DNA from 3 places in the Nodosilinea sp. FACHB-141 genome. Region 3 is predicted to be linked to each of the others. Evidence: riboswitches for the same ligand, from Rfam matches in the RefSeq annotation. Region 3 holds a riboswitch; each other region holds the start of a gene.
What was found. A riboswitch is a leader RNA that binds a small molecule or an ion and turns the genes downstream of it on or off. The one in region 3 is predicted to bind cyclic di-AMP.

Region 1 (5,683 bases), on a different contig from region 3:
CGGAGCACCCTCAGCCCCAACCCGGGCGTTGGTGACGGCCCCAGAGACTACCGGGGATGCGTCAAGCCGCCCAAAGATGACGGCATCGCGGGAGGTGCCCCAGCTGGCCTCGCGGTTGAGGGCAACCGTCAGCCCGTATTTGTGAAAAAAGCCCTTGGCCTGGGCGATCGCAAACGGAGCGCAGTCATTGACGGGCACATAGCCCACCTTAATGTGGGACCGCTCTAAACTAGCTGGGTCAACCACTTGCTCAACGTTGGCGGCCTGAGCCGCCCCGCCGCTAGGTGATGGACTGCTCGATCGCAGCGCCTGACTACAGGCCGAAGCCGCTAGCCCCGCCGTAAACCCAGCCGCCCCTTGCAAGAGCGATCGCCGGTTGATCATCGTCATGGCTTTAATCCTTGTTGTCTGTGAGGTGTCAGGAAGGGATTGGACTGACCAGCCGCGTTTGGCTGCCTACTCAAAACCTGCTCTTCAAAGAATTTGCTCAGCAGTGAACTGAGAGGTTTTGCCAGTTAGCTTGAAGGCTACATAGCTTTGGCAGGACGGTGGGTTGCCCAGCGCTCGAGCAGAGTGATGCCGTAGTCCAATACTAGGCCGGTGAGACCAATAACAACCACCGCCAAAAATACCGAGCTAAGGCTGAGCCGGTTCCATTCATCCCAAATAAAGAAGCCAATACCAATGCCGCCAGTGAGCATTTCAACTGCCACAATTACCAGCCAGGCGATCCCCAAGCTCAGCCGCAAACCCGTGAAAATATAAGGTAGGCTGGCTGGCCAAATAATCTTAGTCATCTGCCGCCAGCGGGGCATTTCTAGCACCTGCGCCACGTCTAAATAATCTTTAGGAACGCTGGCCACACCCAGGGCGGTGTTGATCACCGTTGGCCACAGGGAAGTGATAAAAATTACGAAAATAGCCGATGGATTGGCCAGGTTAAAGATTGATAGGGCAATGGGCAACCAGGCCACCGGAGACACCGGGCGAAACAGCTGCACGATGGGGTTGATGGCCATCATGGCGCGGGGCGATAGACCAATCCAAAAGCCGACTGGAATGGCCACTAGCGTGCCTAGCAAAAACCCCAGCAGCACCCGACGCAAACTGGCCAGCAGCAGCCAACCAATGCCCAAATTGCCCGGCCCGCGCCGGAAAAAGGGATTAAAGATGTAGTCGAGGTTGGCCATAAACGCTTGCCCAGGAGTAGGCATCAGCGTGGTGAAAAATGTGGCGACCACCCACCAAACCAGCAGCACGACGAGAAACGCGATCGCCGGTAAGACAATCCTTTCCAACGGAAAGCGAAATGGCGGCTTGACAGACTTGGTCTGCCCCGAACGGGCAGCCGCACGGGTGCGCAACTTGGGCTGCATGAAACACTCCTAGAGGCTAATCATGGACAGCGAACAAGCCGTGTTAACACGACTTAGGACACTGAAACAGCCAAACATTAGTAAAAATGCTGACGATTCAATCTCCCCTCAATGCCGACGAGGTTAGCTGACGGGCTAGGACTGAGAGATGTCCTCTTCCGATTACCCTCAATTTGGGTATTAAGAACTCGGAAATACGCCCCTTTACTGGTTCCCCCGCTCTTGCATACCCAGACACTTAAAGGCAAAAACCTAAAGACACAGGGTTAGCAGACTAGGCTGACTTGTTCGATTTACTGAGTTTAAGCGTAAGAATCTGAGCCTGTCAACTAGAAACTTAGCAGCACTCAATGTATCTATCCTAGGTAAAGATCTGTTTTCTCTCAATAGCTTGACTTCTCCCTATTTAAAGGTGCAATGGATATTAGCTCATGACTTATTTTGTTAACAATAATGATTCGTCAGCGCCAAACATTTGCTATAAGTAATGACTTATTGCTTAAAGAAGCACAGACTTTAATGCACTTAACATGAGTAATTACCTATTGATTGAAGGGGCAAAGATTCCAGCAAAACGCAGTCATCTGTCGGTACTAGAAACCCAAAATCCATAGGTTTTTGCGCAGCGTTGGGCTATTCTAGCTATCGTACAAATGGGTAACTAGTCGCTCCGGTCTTCATTTGCCCTATGGCTCAGTCAAGCCTTACTCCTAAAGCCATTGTGCTGCTCTCGGGTGGTCTCGATTCGGCTACGGCCGCTGCCCAGGCGATCGCCGATGGCTATGACCTGGTGGCGCTGTCGTTTAACTACGGCCAGCGGCACCAGCGCGAGCTAGAGGCAGCGAAGGCGGTGGCAAAGCATTTTGCGATCGCAGACCACCACTTCATCGATGTCGATCTGGCCCAGTGGGGCGCGTCTTCTCTCACCGACCTGGCCCAGCCGCTGCCCCAGGAAGGCATTGACGCGGGCATTCCTTCCACCTACGTACCGGGGCGCAATACGGTGTTTATTGCCCTGGCTCTAGCCCTGGCCGAAGCCAAGGGGGCCGAGGCGATTTACTTGGGTATCAACGCGGTGGATTATTCTGGCTATCCTGACTGTCGGCCTGAATATCTGGCTGCCTTTCAGCAGCTAGCTCAGCTCTCCTCAAAGGCGGGGCTAGAAGGTCATGCCCCCAAACTGGTTGCGCCTTTGGTGGTGGATTCTAAAGCAGATATTGTGCGTCGAGCGGTGGCCCTGGGGGTGCCGATCGCGCAAACCTGGTCGTGCTATCTGGGTGGTGCGGAGCCCTGTGGGCGGTGCGATTCCTGCCGCATTCGCGATCGCGCCTTAGTGGAAGCAGGCTATCCCCAGCTCGCCACCTCTACTGGCTAAAGACAGGTTTAACCGGGCGGGTACGCCTTTGGCCTGCTCTTACCGCTAGCCTCCTGTCTTGGTTTCCTAGCGGGGACTCTAGGGGAATGTGGCACAGTGTAATAAGCTGCATGACAGTCGCTGCCTCAAAACTGGAGGCAACGCGCTCTGTTTAAACCCCCTCTGCACTTCCACCTATGCTCTGGCCTCGAATCATTAGCGGAATAGTGGCGATCGCGGTCGCCTTGGTCATGATTTTGCTGGGGGGCTGGTACTTCACCCTGGGCTTTGGGGTGCTGATTTTCTTGGGGCAGCTCGAAATTTTTGCCCTGGTAAAAGCCAAAGGCATCTTGCCGGCGGCCAAAACTACCCTGGTGGTAAGCCAGCTGCTGCTGATTACTGCCCACCTGTCGCCGCCCTTGGCCGACGCTCTGCTGCCGCTCAGCGGCACGTTTATCTGCTTTTATCTGCTGTTCCAACCCCAGGTGGCCACCATTGCCGATGTGGCAGCGTCTATCCTGGGCCTGTTCTACGGTGGCTATCTACCCAGCTTTTGGGTGCGCCTGCGCGACTTGGGCGACACCGCTACCACTCTGCCCCTGGGCGGCTTCTGGCCCGCAACTTGGCCCCCTGCCCTAGATGCTCTACCCTACGGTCTTGTTATCACCCTGCTAGCTTTTGCCTGCATTTGGGCTTCGGATATTGGGGCCTACACGGCTGGAAGAATTATTGGCCGCACCCCGCTGTCTAACATCAGCCCCAAGAAGACGGTTGAAGGGGCGGTCTTCGGCATGCTGGGCAGCATGGTGGTGGCATTGATTGGCAGTCACTGGTTGCAATGGCCTATCTGGCCTGCCACTGGAGCTGCCCTCGGCCTAATGGTGGGCACATCCAGCCTGCTGGGTGACCTCACCGAATCGCTGATGAAAAGAGATGCCGGGGTCAAAGACTCTGGAGCCCTCATCCCCGGCCACGGCGGCATTTTAGACCGCACCGATAGCTATGTGTTTACAGGCGCACTGGTGTACTTTTTCGTCACCCTGCTGCTGCCCCTGCTGTCGGCGAGTTAGCGGCCCCGCTGCTCCCAAAAGTTCAGCTCTTGGCGAATGCGATCGCGCTCTTCCACACTGGCGAATCGCAGTTGGTGGCGCAGCTCTCCAATCACCTGGCGACGCTGGATAGACGATTGCTTATCCATAACTTTCCTTCAAAAACTGTAGCTATAACTACAGTTTAGAGAGCAATGTTCCGGATTCCACCTCCCATTACAAATCTTTGAATGGTCATCCAACGCCAACATTTGCTCATTAGCCCACCACCATGGTCGAATCAGCAGGGTCTGGCTCGGGCAGCTGCGCTGTAATCAGCGCCGCCGTCAGCACAAACAAGCTCGACACCCACAAGCACCCCACCAGACCAAACCACTGGTAAAACAGCCCCGAGGTAATTGTCCCCAGTAACCGCCCGCCCGAGTTTGCCATGTAATAGAAGCCCACATTGAGGCTAACATCGCGATCTTCGGTGTAGGCCAGCACCAAGTACGAGTGCACCGCCGAGTTAAAGGCAAACACAACGCCAAAAACCACAAGTCCGCCGGTCACGGCAATGTTGCCCCGCACTCCAGCCATCAGCGTCAGCGCAATCAGGGCTGGAATGGGCGTTAAAATGGATGTCCAAAACAGAATGGTCTTGGCCTTGGGCACCACCTTGCCGGTGCTGTCTTTGCGCAACAGCTGCGGGGCCAAAAACTGCACCATGCCGTAGCCAATTACCCAAAGAGCCATGTAGCTGCCCACCTGCATAAACCGCCAGCCTAGCGCCTCATATAAGAACACCGGCAGCGCCACTACAAACCACACATCCCGCGAGCCAAACAAAAAGAACCGCGCCGCCGACAGCACGTTGATCGCTTTGCTCTTAGAAAACAGCTGCTTGAAGGGCACCTTTTTGCCGATTTTGCCCATACCCACAGGCAGCAGCGAGCCCGACAGCAAAATCACCCCCAACACCGCCGCCTGGCTCAGCAGCGCTGGGCGAAAGCCCACCCCCTCTAGCAAGGCGGCCCCGACGAAAAATCCCACCCCTTTTAGCGCGTTTTTCGACCCGGTGAGCACCGCCACCCACTTAAACAGGCGCGACGCAGCCTCCTTGGGCACCACCAAACGAATAGCGCTCTTAGAACTCATCTTGGTAAGGTCTTTGGCGATGCCCGAGAAGGCCTGAGCCGCCATTACATAAGCCACCTGCACCGGTACCCCCCAGTCGGGATTCAAGTAGCTCAGCATCACCAGAGCAAAAATTTGCAGGGCAATGCCGCCGTAAAGGGTTTGCCGAATGCCCACTTGGGAACCAATCCAGCCACCGAAGAAATTCGTCACCACGCCAAACACTTCGTAGAAGAGAAACAGCATGGCGATCGCAAAGGGACTGTACCCCAGCACGTGGAAGTGCAGCAGCACCAGCATCCGCAGGGCACCGTCGGTGATGGTAAAGCCCCAGTAGGCGGCGGTGATGATCGCGTAGTTGCGCAGGCTCTCGGGTTTAAAGGTGGAGGACATGGGGAGTGGATGGGTGGGCGAGTGGATGGGTGGATGGGGGGCCGTAGGGTGCATTCGCGCAGCAATGCACCACAGAGTTCAGGTCAAGAAAGAAGAAAATGTTCGCTGGGCCTTCTCTTTTGAGGAATAGATTTATAGACTCTGCGCTACCTTGCGAGCGAGTTCCGCCATGCGGCAGGAGTAGCCCCACTCGTTGTCATACCAGGCGAGAATTTTGACCTGGGTGTCGTCTACGACCATGGTGGAGGGGGCATCGACGATCGAGGAGCGGGGATCGTCTTTGTAATCCACCGAGACTAAGGGTCGGGTTTCGTAGCCTAAGATTCCTTTGAGAGGGCCATCGGCAGCGGCTTTGAGAAGGGAGTTGGCTTCTTCGACGGTGGTGGGGCGATCGA
Region 2 (5,683 bases), 370 kb from region 3:
TATGGATAGTCTTTTCATGACGGACCTCAAATTTGGATCTTGTACAAGATTCGCGATGGCTTTTTAACGGCAAAAGAATCTTGGCTTGTGACCCAGAATTCTGCGCCTCTTGCTTTTTTGATGGTTCTTTCTAAGCTGAGAAGGTTTGAGCCTAGAAAGACAGATCGAAAAAGCGAGAGATTAAACTCTAAGCTTCACAAGCTCTCAATCCAACCTAAGGATAATTTTATAAAGTGAAGTCGCTCGCAAGGAAGAGATGATCCCCCTAAATTTGACAGATCTACACTTAGACTAAAAACCATAAAAAAATTATTCGCTTACTAAAAAATGTGGTCGCTGATAAGGGTCGTGCGATCGCCCCAAAAGCATCTACCCCTCGATAGGATCTTAGAATAACTGTTAGCTACTGTGGCCAAATTGGCTCTCCTGTAAATAATTCACACCCTCATAAGGAGAGGCTTTTGTTTTAAGCACAGATAAATTTTCTCGATAGGTTCTACCATTTGATACTTTTTAAAGCTGCAAAAGTAAGGGTGCATCACCCAGTGGGGTAACGCACCGTTAATACAGTTAGCTGCCTGTAGACGATCACTCGGCTCGGCTCTAGCCCACAGATGGAATTGCTCTGGGTCGAGCCACCTACAGCAGGAATCGCATGCCCACGTAGGCGCTGATAGTAATCAACTGTAGCGCCATGATCGGCAGGCCATAGTTCAAAAACTGTCGAAACGAAATCGGCTTACCGTGCTGTTCAGCAATCCCCGCCGCCACAATGTTTGACGATGCGCCGACTAGGGTGCCGTTGCCGCCCAGGGTCGCGCCAAACATCATGGCCGCAAACAAAGGCAAAATCTCGGGCGAAATCTGCCCGGCAAAGTCGGGCGACAGCAGCTCCGGCCCGGCCAAATTGACGTTGACCAAGTATTCCTTGAGCAGGGGCACCATCGCCACCACCAGGGGAATGTTGGGAATCAGGCTGGAGAGAATGCCAGTGACGAACAACAGCAGCATCGAGCCTAGGGCGATGTTCTTACCAATTACAACCCCCAGCAGCCCTGAGGCCGAGCTGATCACCCCAGTTTCTTGCAGGCCGCCAATCAGCACAAAGACGCTCATGAAAAAGATCAGCGTGCTCCAGTCGACATCGCGCAGAATGTTGTGCACGGTGTCGATGCCGCTGTGGTGGGTGAGCAGCAGGCAGAGAGCGGCCCCCAGCAGAGCGATCGTAGGGGGAGAGACTGGCACTGGCAGGCTTTCGCCCACTACAAAGAGCCCCAGCACCAGGGCCACAATCAGCCCACCCAGAGCCAGCATGCGGGGATGGTTGACGACCGGATGAGGCAGGTGGTCGAGGTCATCGAGCTTTTTATTCCAGGTGTTGGGAAAGAGGATAGGCAGCATGAAGACGATAGTGGCGATCGCCACTACGCCCCCCAGACTGAGCTTGGTGAGATATTCCAAAAAGCTCATGTTAATCGCGTCGCCCACAATGAAGGTGGCCGGGTCGCCCACTAGGGTGAGCAGGCCGGCGCTGTTGGCCACAAATACCATCAAGATCAGCAGGGGTACGAAGTTGATGTTGAGCTCTGCCGCCATGGGTGGAATCAGCGGCGCCAGCAGCATGACGGTGGTGGCATTGGGCAGCATGGCGCAGATCGGAGTGGTAATAGCCACAATGCCCAGCAGCAGCCGCTTGCCCTCCCCGCGGGCCATAATCACCATTTGGGTAGCTAAATATTCAAAAATTTTGGTGGGTTCAAAGGCCCGCACCATCACCATCACCCCAAAAAACAGCGCCAGGGTGGCGTGGCTGTTGCCGATGTAGCCAATGGCTTGCTCAAGAGTCAGCACATGAAAAAATATCAGCAGCATTGCGCCCAAGAGGGCCGCAACGGTGAGGTGCATGCGCTCGGTGGCGATCAGGGCCAATACCCCAAAAAAGACCACCGATGCGGTGATCTCAGACCAGGTTTCCATAGCCTGTCTCCTGTTGTGGTGCTAAACGAAACCCTTAGACAAAACCTTTATCGAGGGTGTTAACTATCCTAGGAGAACTATGGATAGCGTTAGAAAAAGCTTCCAGATGTTCTCTCCCAAGGCCGACGGAGTTAGCTGACGGGCGAGAGGTGAGAGAGCCCCTTCTCTGGCGATGCGTTTCGCCCTGAGATAAGCCCCAAAAGTTGGTTCCTCCGCATCAGTCAACTCTCAACGAGCGCTGACTTAGGCCGCGTAACCATTGAATTGACTGCGAATTTGGCAAATCTGCCCGAAATCAACAATTTGTAAGGCTTAGGGGCCGCTAGTTCCAGGGTTGACGGGAAGGGCCAACCCCGGGGATGAAGCCTTGCTGACCACCTCACGCACCCGGTAAATGGGGCGCTGCTGCGATTCGTGGTAGGTGCGCATGAGCAGTTCGGCCAGCAGGCCAAAGCTAAACAGCTGAATGCCCGCCAGCACCAGCACGACAACGAGAACCAGCAGGGGGCGATCGCCAATATCCTGACCGGCCAAAATCTTCACCAGGGTGAGATAAATTCCCAAGGCAACGCCCAACGCCATCGACGCCAGCCCCAAGCTGCCAAAGACGTGCATGGGCCGGGTGAGAAACTTCTTCATAAAGTAGACGGTAAGCATGTCCATCACCACGCGCAGGGTGCGGCCCAGACCGTATTTGCTGGTGCCAAAGCGGCGGGCGTGGTGGGTGACGGGCATCTCGGTAATGCGGGCCCCTTCGATAAAGGCCAGAGCGGGCAAAAAGCGGTGCAGCTCGCCGTAGAGGTTGAGGTCGCGGATCAGCTCGGCTCGGTAGGCCTTGAGGGAGCAGCCGTAGTCGTGCAGCTCAACCCCGGTGACCCCAGCAATCAGCCAGTTGGCAATTTTGGAGGGAATTAGCCGGGTAAAGGTGTTGTCTTGGCGGTTTTTGCGCCAGCCGCTGACCAGGTCGTAGCCCTCGTTGAGGCGATCGAGCAGGCGGGGAATGTCGGCGGGGTCGTTTTGCAGATCGCCATCCATGGTGATGACGATTTGGCCACGGGAATGGTCAAACCCGGCAGCCATGGCGGCGGTTTGGCCGTAGTTGCGGCGCAAGATCACGGCGCGCAGCTGGGGATATTGCTGGGCCAACTCGCGTAGGCGATCGCTCGATCCGTCGCTGGAGCCGTCGTCTACCCCCAAAATTTCGTAGGTGTAGCCCAGCCCGTCAAGCGCTCCGGCGATCGCTGCCACTAAGGCAGGTAAGCTCTCGTACTCGTTGTAGACTGGCACCACCACCGAGATGTCGATGGGGGGCGTAAAGGTCGGCAGTGCAGAAAGCGAGGGGGAATGGGTAAATGTCATGGCAGCTTCAGCACAACGGGTGAGACCGGCAAAGTCGATAATCTGTGCCGTCTAGGCAGACAACAATTTATTTGAGTGTACTGGAAAGGCCCTGCCCAAAAGTGGCTAATGCAGCACCCAGAACCTCGGCCAGGGTGCTGACCACCCGATACAGCACCACAGCGCTGAGCACCACGGCAGCAGAGAATTGTCCTTGAAGCAGACTGAGGGCGATCGCCTCAAACACGCCCAGGCCACCCGGTGCGCCCGGCACCACTAGCCCCCCCAGCCAGGCCAAACTAAAGGCGCTGATGGTGCTGGGCCAGTCGCTCGCCGCCAACGGTGTCACGGCCCTGAGCACCAGGCAAAAGCCAAGGCCGCGTAGGGCTACGTAGCCGAGCTGGCCGAGCAGGGGTTTGAAAGGGTAGTGGCGAAGGCCGGGAGTGGAGGGAGATGAGGGAGAATTTTCGGCGTTGCTTAACGCAGGTATGATTTGCCCCCCCGCCCCCCCCAAATTAGGGGGAGGCAGAGTCTCAAAGTCCCCCAGAATTGGGGAATTTAGGGGGCCATGCAGAGTCTGGAGGTTTTGCCGGTTCATGCCTCGATTCAGCAACGCCGAATCTTCGGTAGGTGGGTGGGCAGCTTTGGAGCGGCTGAGGCGATTGACTAGAGAATTGAGCCAGCGGGGGGAAAGGGTGGCGAGGACAATGCCCAGGCCCAGAAGCTGAAAGGGCCAGTAGTGAGTGGGAGTGGCAATGCCCACGACTAAGGCGGCGGCGGCCATGAGGAGGGGTTCTAGAGCGGTGCCGATGATGGCGGGGCCGTTGTCGACCCCTGCATGGCGCAGGGCACGCACTCGGCCAAAGAAGTGCCAGACGTTGCCGGGCAAGTATTTCAGCAGGTTGGTTTGCAGGTAAACGAGAACGCTCCAGCTGCCGGTAATGGGCTGTTGCAGAGCTTGCAGGGTCCAGCTCCACACCCAGCCAGCCCAAATGTGGGCCAGCAGCGTCATGCCGAGGGCCACTAGCAACAAGCTCCAACCCTGGACGCCAATGCGCAGGGCGCTAATCTCAGCCCAGTGACGCACCAGGGTGTGGAGTAAGAAGGCGATCGCCGCACCCACCACTACCCAGCGAGCTAAGGGCTTTAGGCGCGTTAGCCAAGCAGCATGCAAAAACGACAAGGGCACCCCTCAAACAGGCAAACGCTGCTTGGACTATAGCGCGCCCCCTGGGCAGTAACTGGTCATCACCCGCCCCGCCCGGCGCAGCTGCCGATGGTAAGACGCGCTCACGGGGTGCGACAGATCGGTTAACGAGTCGATGCCAATGCCGTTGCGGCCCTGGTCAACCCCTGAACTGTGAATATAGTCGCCCTGACCCAGGTAGAGGGCCACATGCTTAGTGCGTTCTGGGGTGCCAAAAAAGATTAAGTCACCCGGCAGTAGCTCATCCCAGCCGATGGGCTGGGTAAAGGCCTCCTGCTGGTATGAGTCGCGGGGCAGACGAATGCCCACCGAGGCAAAGGCTGCCTGCATTAACCCTGAGCAATCGTAGTTGGGGCCAACAGTGCCGCCCCAGAGGTAAGTGTTGGGTGTGGCCATCGCCCGCTGCGTAAAAGCGATCGCCTCCGGCAGGCGAGGCTCAATGGCGCTGCGATCGAGGGAGACAGGTTGGTAGGACTGTTCAGCGGGCTTGAGCGCATCCCCATCAGCAGCGCTGATCCAACCGGGATAGTCGTCTTCGCAAAGGATCACCGCGTAAGCCTGGGGGGATGCTTGCATCAGCCGCAGATGCCGCCCCACGGCTGCCTGGGTCACCAACCCCTCCAACGCGTCAGTTTTGTAGAGGTTGAGGGCCTGATCACAGATATATTCCTGCCCAAAGGATGCAAATAACCCTTCTTGACTAGAGAATGCCGCACTCGAATCCATAGTCACCCCCACTTCCCCATCTCCCTCACCTTCCCTATCTCCCTCACCTACTTCCCCCTATCTCCCGTATTCCGTACATTCACCACCTTCTTCAGCACGTTAAACCAAAAGGTCGACCCCATAGAAATGGCGAAACCGCTGACCAGCCAGCCCAGCAAACGGCGCGGCACAAAGGGAACCGGCCACGACTGCTCGGCCACTAGCTGCTGCTGCACCACCACCTCGTTGTAGCCCAGCGGGAAAGGAATCTCGTCGAGGGCCTGGTTGACGGCGGTCTGCACCTGTTTAATGTCTTGGTCAAAATTGCCGGTCGATCCAGCTGCTAGCTGGTCGGCAGTTTGGGTAATCGAGTTGCGCAGAATCGGGTCTACGGCCAGGCGAGTGGCAATGTGAAACGAGTCGGCGTTGATAGAGACCGCTGTGGCAATGCCGATC
Region 3 (5,683 bases):
GAGGCCTTCCTCCGCGCCACCTGTACCTTCAGGTTCATAGACCGCAAAGAATTGTGGGGAGTGGTTCTACCCCGGCCTAACCAACCAGGCTAGGCCACCTATTTCCCTACACCCCCTGCTGCAACTCATCTAGTGCTGCCAGCACCTCTTGGCTGTGAATCACTGGCTGCACCCCCAAAAAGCGGGCTCGCATTGTGCCGTCGGGGCCAATGATATAGGTGTGCCGCAGCGACATTGCTCCCAGCCATGAGCCATAGGCTTTACTCACCGTTCCTTTTGGGTCAGACAGCAGCGGAAACTCTAACCCCTCCGAATCGCAAAACTCGGCGTGGGACTCAACACTGTCGGCACTAATGCCAATTACCTGAGCATTGCGGGCTTTGTACTCAGCAATGTCGCGCTCAAAGCGCTGGGCTTCAATGGTGCAGCCGGAGGTAAAGTCGCGGGGGTAAAAATACAGCACTACCCACTGGTCGCGAAAGTCAGCCAGTGACATCTCCCCATCGCCAGCGTTGGTTGGCAGGGTAAATTCTGGAGCTGGCTCTCCTAAAGGAATTTGGGCACCCCCCAGGGCTAGAGCCGGAGCGGGAGATATGACCCAGCTCAGCCAGGCCAGACAAAGACATAAAACGGCCTGAAGTAAGCGACGGCGATTCATAAAAATCCAGTCCTGGGGAATAGAAAATTAATGGAAAAAACGGAACTAATCAAGCTCCAAATCATCCGATCGCTAGAGATTTCTGAAGGCTTTTTAACCAAAGTTTACAATATTGCTGTCTTCATTTTATGCCCGCTGCCGCTCCCTTCAAGGAACTTTTACGATGCCTCTAACTACTGACCTACAAACCATTACCCTTGGCCCCAACGGCCCCACTGTACCGGCGTTGGGGGTAGGTACCTGGGCCTGGGGCGACTCCCTGTTTTGGGATTACGGTAAAGCCTATAGCGACAGCGACCTGCACGCCGCCTTTGAGGCTTGTCTCGACGCCGGCCTGACTCTGTTTGACACTGCTGAAATTTACGGTTTCGGCAAGTCAGAGCGGCTACTGGGTCAGTTTATGCAGCAGCGTCCTCAGCAGGCCGTGATTGCTACCAAGTACTTCCCGCTGCCCTGGCGATTTTCTCAGCAGTCGGTAGTAGATGCGCTAGCCGCCAGCCTCGATCGCCTCCAGGTACCCTCGGTAGCGCTTTACCAGGTGCACCAACCGGTGAGTTTCTTGCTCAGCCAAAAAGACCTCATGCAGGCCCTAGCGGCGGAGGTTAAGCAGGGCCGCATCGGTGCCATTGGGGTGAGCAACTACCCGGCCAGCCAAATGCGCGAGGCCCACGGCTATTTAGCTGAGTACGGCATTCCCCTCGCTGTTAACCAGGTGCCATACTCTCTACTCAACCGCAAAATTGAAACCAGTGGCGTGATGGAAACGGCGCGGGAACTGGGCGTCACCATTCTCGCCTATAGCCCCCTGGCTCAGGGGTTGCTCACGGGCAAATACACCCCTGAGACCGACCTCAAACCCACTGGCGCTAGACGCATTAGCCCTAGCTTTAGCCAGGGGAACTTAACCAAGCTCAAGCCCGTGATTCAGGCGCTAAAAGAAATTGGGGAGAAGCATGAACGCACCTCCGCCCAAGTAGCCCTCAACTGGCTAGTGGCCCAGGGCAATGTGCTGCCCATCCCTGGCGCTAAAAACGCTCGCCAGGTTGCCCAAAACGCTGGGGCTTTAGGTTGGCAACTGACCGTGGATGAACGCGACCAGTTAGGTCAGTTGACTCAGGACTATCGCTAGGCTTGCAGGGGGGATAGGCTGCGATTGGGTCAGTAGGCCCGGGGATATCGCTAGGCCTGGAGGGGAGGATAGGTTGCGATCGCGGCCTATCCTCTACCGCTTCAAAGCCAAAGAATCCTTCTAACGGAAGATGTTTAATTAAAAAGAAACGGTTTTCTTAAGAATATTTTTTAGCTTGATTTGCGCTTTATTTTGTGTCAGTAAATTCACCCAAAAAATAAAAAACTATTGTTTTAATGTCCAGGTGTATCGCGAGATACAAATAGTCACATAACGCAAGGATTGTGTTGACGGTTTTCATTTTTCCCTTCTACAATTTAGAAGTCGAACAAGTCAGCCTAATCTAGTCGGCCCAATGGCTAGAGCGGGGGAACCAGTAAAGGGGCGTGTTTCCGAGTTCTCAAACCCCCATGAAGGGTAATCGGAAAAGGGTATCTCTCAACCCTAGCCCGTCAGCTAACCTCGTCGGCGTTGAGGGAGACTGAACTATCACCATTTACGCTAATGCGTTGATTGTTTCAGTGTCCTAAGTCGTGTTAACACGGCTTGTTCGCTGTTCATGACTAGGCTCCAGGAGGGTCTCATGCAGCTCAAATCGCGCACCACTGCCCCATTAAGGCAGCCATTTCTGAATGCACCTCAGGTCTCTCCCGAGGCGGCAATCAAGCCCATGATTATGCGTTTAGAGGCGGCCCTAGGTCGTCGCGATCTCGCAAAGAATATTGTTTTACTGCTGCGTCCGAAGCCGCCTGCTACAGGTCCCAATACAGACGAGCAAACGATCAATTTTGTGGTCGGATATAGTGGCTCAGCCCATAGCCAGGCAGCCCTCGACCTGGCCCTATGCGTGGCTCATCAAACCCGTTTGGCTAAGCCTAACCCTGTGCTAGTGCATGTGGTTTATGTGGTCGATAAAACTCGCCCTAAAACCATTGCCAATGCCGATCGCATTCTGTGGCAGGCGCGCTGCTTAGCTAGCGAATGGCGCGGCTCACTCAACGCCCACCTGCGGGTAGGTCAGGTGGCGACCGAGCTTAGCCAGGTAGCCAAGGAGATCGGGGCTGAAGTGTTGCTGGTGGGATGTCACAACACTAAGCACCGCCTGGTGCAACAGCTAGATTCTCAGACCCCATGCTCTGTGCTGGGGCTACCCAAGTAAATTGAGCACCTCGTCGACGTAGATCGGCATTAAGCATTGGACCTTCGGACCGTGGAGCCGTCTTATTTGGTTAAGGTCCGCGGTGCCCCCAGAAACCTATGCTGCTGGTCTAGGTATCGCAGCCACGGTTTGTTTTTGGGGAACGGTGGGGCGATCGTCTGCCCTCACTTGAGCAGCTCCATTAGACGTTCTAAGCAACTTCGCCACCTATATTCTTGAGGAAGAAACTGTGAGCTATCAAAAGATTCTGGTGGCCCTCGATCGCACTGCCGCCTCCGATCGCGTTTTTGACTATGCCCTGGGGTTGGCCCAGTCTTCCCAAGGGCAGCTACAACTGGTTCACAGTCTCAATATTGCCTCCCACGACAACCTGGGGAAGCTAATTGATGCTGGAGTAGGCCTGCAAAGCCCTACTAATGTGCAGCACGAAGAGGAGGCTGCCCGGCTACAGCGAGCTCAAGAGACCAAACAATGGCTAGAACAGTTGCGCGCTGAGGCTCTAAAACGAGATATCTCAGCAGATTTTATTTGTGAAATGTCCGAGCCTGGCTCGTTTATCTGTCAGCTCGCTAAAACCTGGGGCGCCGACGTAATTGTAATGGGCAGCAGCGGCAAAAAGGGCTTGAAAAAACTCGTAATGGGCAGCACGAGTGACTATGTGTCAAAGCATGCTTCTTGTCCAACCCTAGTGGTGCCCAACGACAGCAGTCAAGAAGTTGAACTTTTCTCTAAAGCCTCTGAACCTGCCTAAGCCGGATTTTTTAGCTGCCAATACAATACTTTCAAATAATTATTATTGGGAAAACAAGGCGGGTACCCAAATTGGTGTAGGTGTTGGGAAGTTGAAATTTTGTAGCTAATAAAAGCTTCAGTTCAAGTTAAGGCTGCTTGCCTTATCCGAATCTGCTGGACGGTTGTGCTGTTGTTTAAAGCTGGAGATTCACAGCACTAGAGGGTTGCCCCGGTTGGTAAATGTCACCGCTTCGATTTTCCAGTCGGGCTGGTTGATCAAGGTTTCTCGTAGGCTGCCTAGCAGGGCCTTTTGCTCACACACCGATAGCGATTGCAGCACTCGGCGCGAATCGCGGGCCACTCGCAGGTCGATGGTAACGGTGTTGGTTTCTGGGTCGAAGCTAGTGCGGTAGCCCGAGAGGGTCAGCTCTGGAGTTACCTGTTCCGCCATGATTAGGGCAACGGTGTTCTCCATGCTCTGCTGGCGGGGCACTTGAATGGGCTCAGTTTGGTAGCCTTCGCAGCGATCGTCGAGGGTGTAGAGGTCCACGGCGACTGGGTCAGCGGGCACCACCAACCGTCGGGCCTTGGCCTGCATCAGGCGGTTGGCAGCGACCAGCTCATTAGTGGGGTCATGCAAGGTTGCTATGGGGCCTGAGCTCTCTTCGCCCAGTGGTTCACTGGGGCTAGGGCTGGCAGTCGATTGGGTAGGGGTTGACGTGGTTACTCCTGACTCGGCCTCATTTTCCACGCACCCCCCCAGCAAACCCAGCAGCGCTAGAGAAATCACCCCAGAGATCATCCCTGAGGCCCCGGGCCGGGTATGGTGGGGACGGTATTGAACGGGGTTGGGACAACGGACCATGGCAAGTGCTTCCTGGAATCGACGACACGTGCTGTCGCTGGCTGATTTTACGGCGGCGGAGTTTGAAACGGTGATGGAGACGGCTGTGAGCTTTTGGCAGGTGCTGTCGCGCCGCACCCGTAAGGTGCCCGCCCTACAGGGGTTGGTGGTTACCAACATGTTTTTTGAACCCTCCACTCGCACCCGCAGCAGCTTTGAGCTAGCCGCCAAGCGCCTGTCGGCGGATGTGCTCAACTTTGCCCCCGGTACCTCGTCGCTCACCAAGGGTGAAACCATTCTAGATACCGCCAAGACCTACCTTGCTATGGGCACCAACTTAATGGTGATTCGCCACCAGGAAGCGGGGGTACCGGGGGCGATCGCCGCCGAAATGGACCGGCTAAACACTGGCGTCGGCGTGCTCAACGGGGGCGACGGGCTCCACGCCCACCCCTCCCAGGCCCTGCTCGATCTATTCACACTGGGTCTGACCCTTGATCCGGAACAACCCACGGCATCGCTGCTGGCGGGCAAGAAAATTGCCTTGGTCGGCGATATTCTCCATTCCCGTGTCGCCCGGTCCAACCTCTGGTGCTTGACGGCCTGTGGCGCTGAGGTTCACCTGGCGGCTCCACCCACCCTGCTGCCCCCCGGTTTTGCTGACGCCTTTATTACCCAATCGCCCATTGATATTCCCCGCGCCATTGTGCAACACAGCACCCTAGCCCCAGCCTTAGAAGGGGCTGACTTTGTTATGACCCTGCGCCTACAAAAGGAGCGCATGGCCCAGCACCTGCTGCCCAGCCTGCGAGAATATCATCAAGGGTTTGGGGTAACGCGCGATCGCATCCAATCCTGCCAACCCACCGTCAAAGTGCTACACCCTGGCCCCGTCAACCGCGGCGTCGAAATCAGCTCTGACCTAATGGATGACCCCGCTCTGAGCCTAATCAGTGACCAGGTAACCAGCGGCGTCGCCGTGCGGATGGCGCTGCTGTACCTGATGGGAGTGGGGAAGAAAGGGACTGAGGAGTGAGGGAGTAGGGGATTGGTTTTGCGTTAAGACATTTAATTCAAAACCCCATCACCCCGTAACCTCATCACTCCATCACCCCTTAACCCCATCACCCCTTAACCCCATCACTCCATCATCCCCTACGC

Region 1: it holds a riboswitch for cyclic di-AMP, as region 3 does, so the genes downstream of both, ntrB (nitrate ABC transporter permease) here and H6F59_RS10000 (universal stress protein) in region 3, are expected to answer to the same signal.
Region 2: it holds a riboswitch for cyclic di-AMP, as region 3 does, so the genes downstream of both, H6F59_RS11615 (ArsB/NhaD family transporter) here and H6F59_RS10000 (universal stress protein) in region 3, are expected to answer to the same signal.

Annotation. Positions count from the first base shown of each region.
Region 1 is NZ_JACJPP010000003.1:71,196-76,878, reverse strand. Features, by position in the region: gene H6F59_RS01070 (ABC transporter substrate-binding protein) at 1-390, opposite strand, end outside; gene ntrB (nitrate ABC transporter permease) at 528-1,376, opposite strand; cyclic di-AMP (ydaO/yuaA leader) riboswitch at 1,474-1,633, opposite strand; gene queC (7-cyano-7-deazaguanine synthase QueC) at 2,065-2,751, shown strand; gene H6F59_RS01055 (phosphatidate cytidylyltransferase) at 2,928-3,800, shown strand; gene H6F59_RS26650 (hypothetical protein) at 3,797-3,928, opposite strand; gene arsJ (organoarsenical effux MFS transporter ArsJ) at 4,038-5,288, opposite strand; gene H6F59_RS01045 (ArsJ-associated glyceraldehyde-3-phosphate dehydrogenase) at 5,421-5,683, opposite strand, start outside.
Region 2 is NZ_JACJPP010000011.1:682,701-688,383, reverse strand. Features, by position in the region: gene H6F59_RS11620 (hypothetical protein) at 1-18, opposite strand, end outside; gene H6F59_RS11615 (ArsB/NhaD family transporter) at 640-1,977, opposite strand; cyclic di-AMP (ydaO/yuaA leader) riboswitch at 2,084-2,237, opposite strand; gene H6F59_RS11610 (glycosyltransferase family 2 protein) at 2,290-3,336, opposite strand; gene H6F59_RS11605 (UPF0104 family protein) at 3,404-4,498, opposite strand; gene H6F59_RS11600 (C40 family peptidase) at 4,532-5,248, opposite strand; gene H6F59_RS11595 (hypothetical protein) at 5,296-5,683, opposite strand, start outside.
Region 3 is NZ_JACJPP010000011.1:310,830-316,512, forward strand. Features, by position in the region: gene H6F59_RS09990 (peroxiredoxin) at 107-658, opposite strand; gene H6F59_RS09995 (aldo/keto reductase) at 822-1,787, shown strand; cyclic di-AMP (ydaO/yuaA leader) riboswitch at 2,113-2,272, shown strand; gene H6F59_RS10000 (universal stress protein) at 2,371-2,946, shown strand; gene H6F59_RS10005 (universal stress protein) at 3,176-3,697, shown strand; gene H6F59_RS10010 (hypothetical protein) at 3,887-4,543, opposite strand; gene H6F59_RS10015 (aspartate carbamoyltransferase catalytic subunit) at 4,542-5,558, shown strand; gene H6F59_RS10020 (YdcF family protein) at 5,678-5,683, opposite strand, start outside.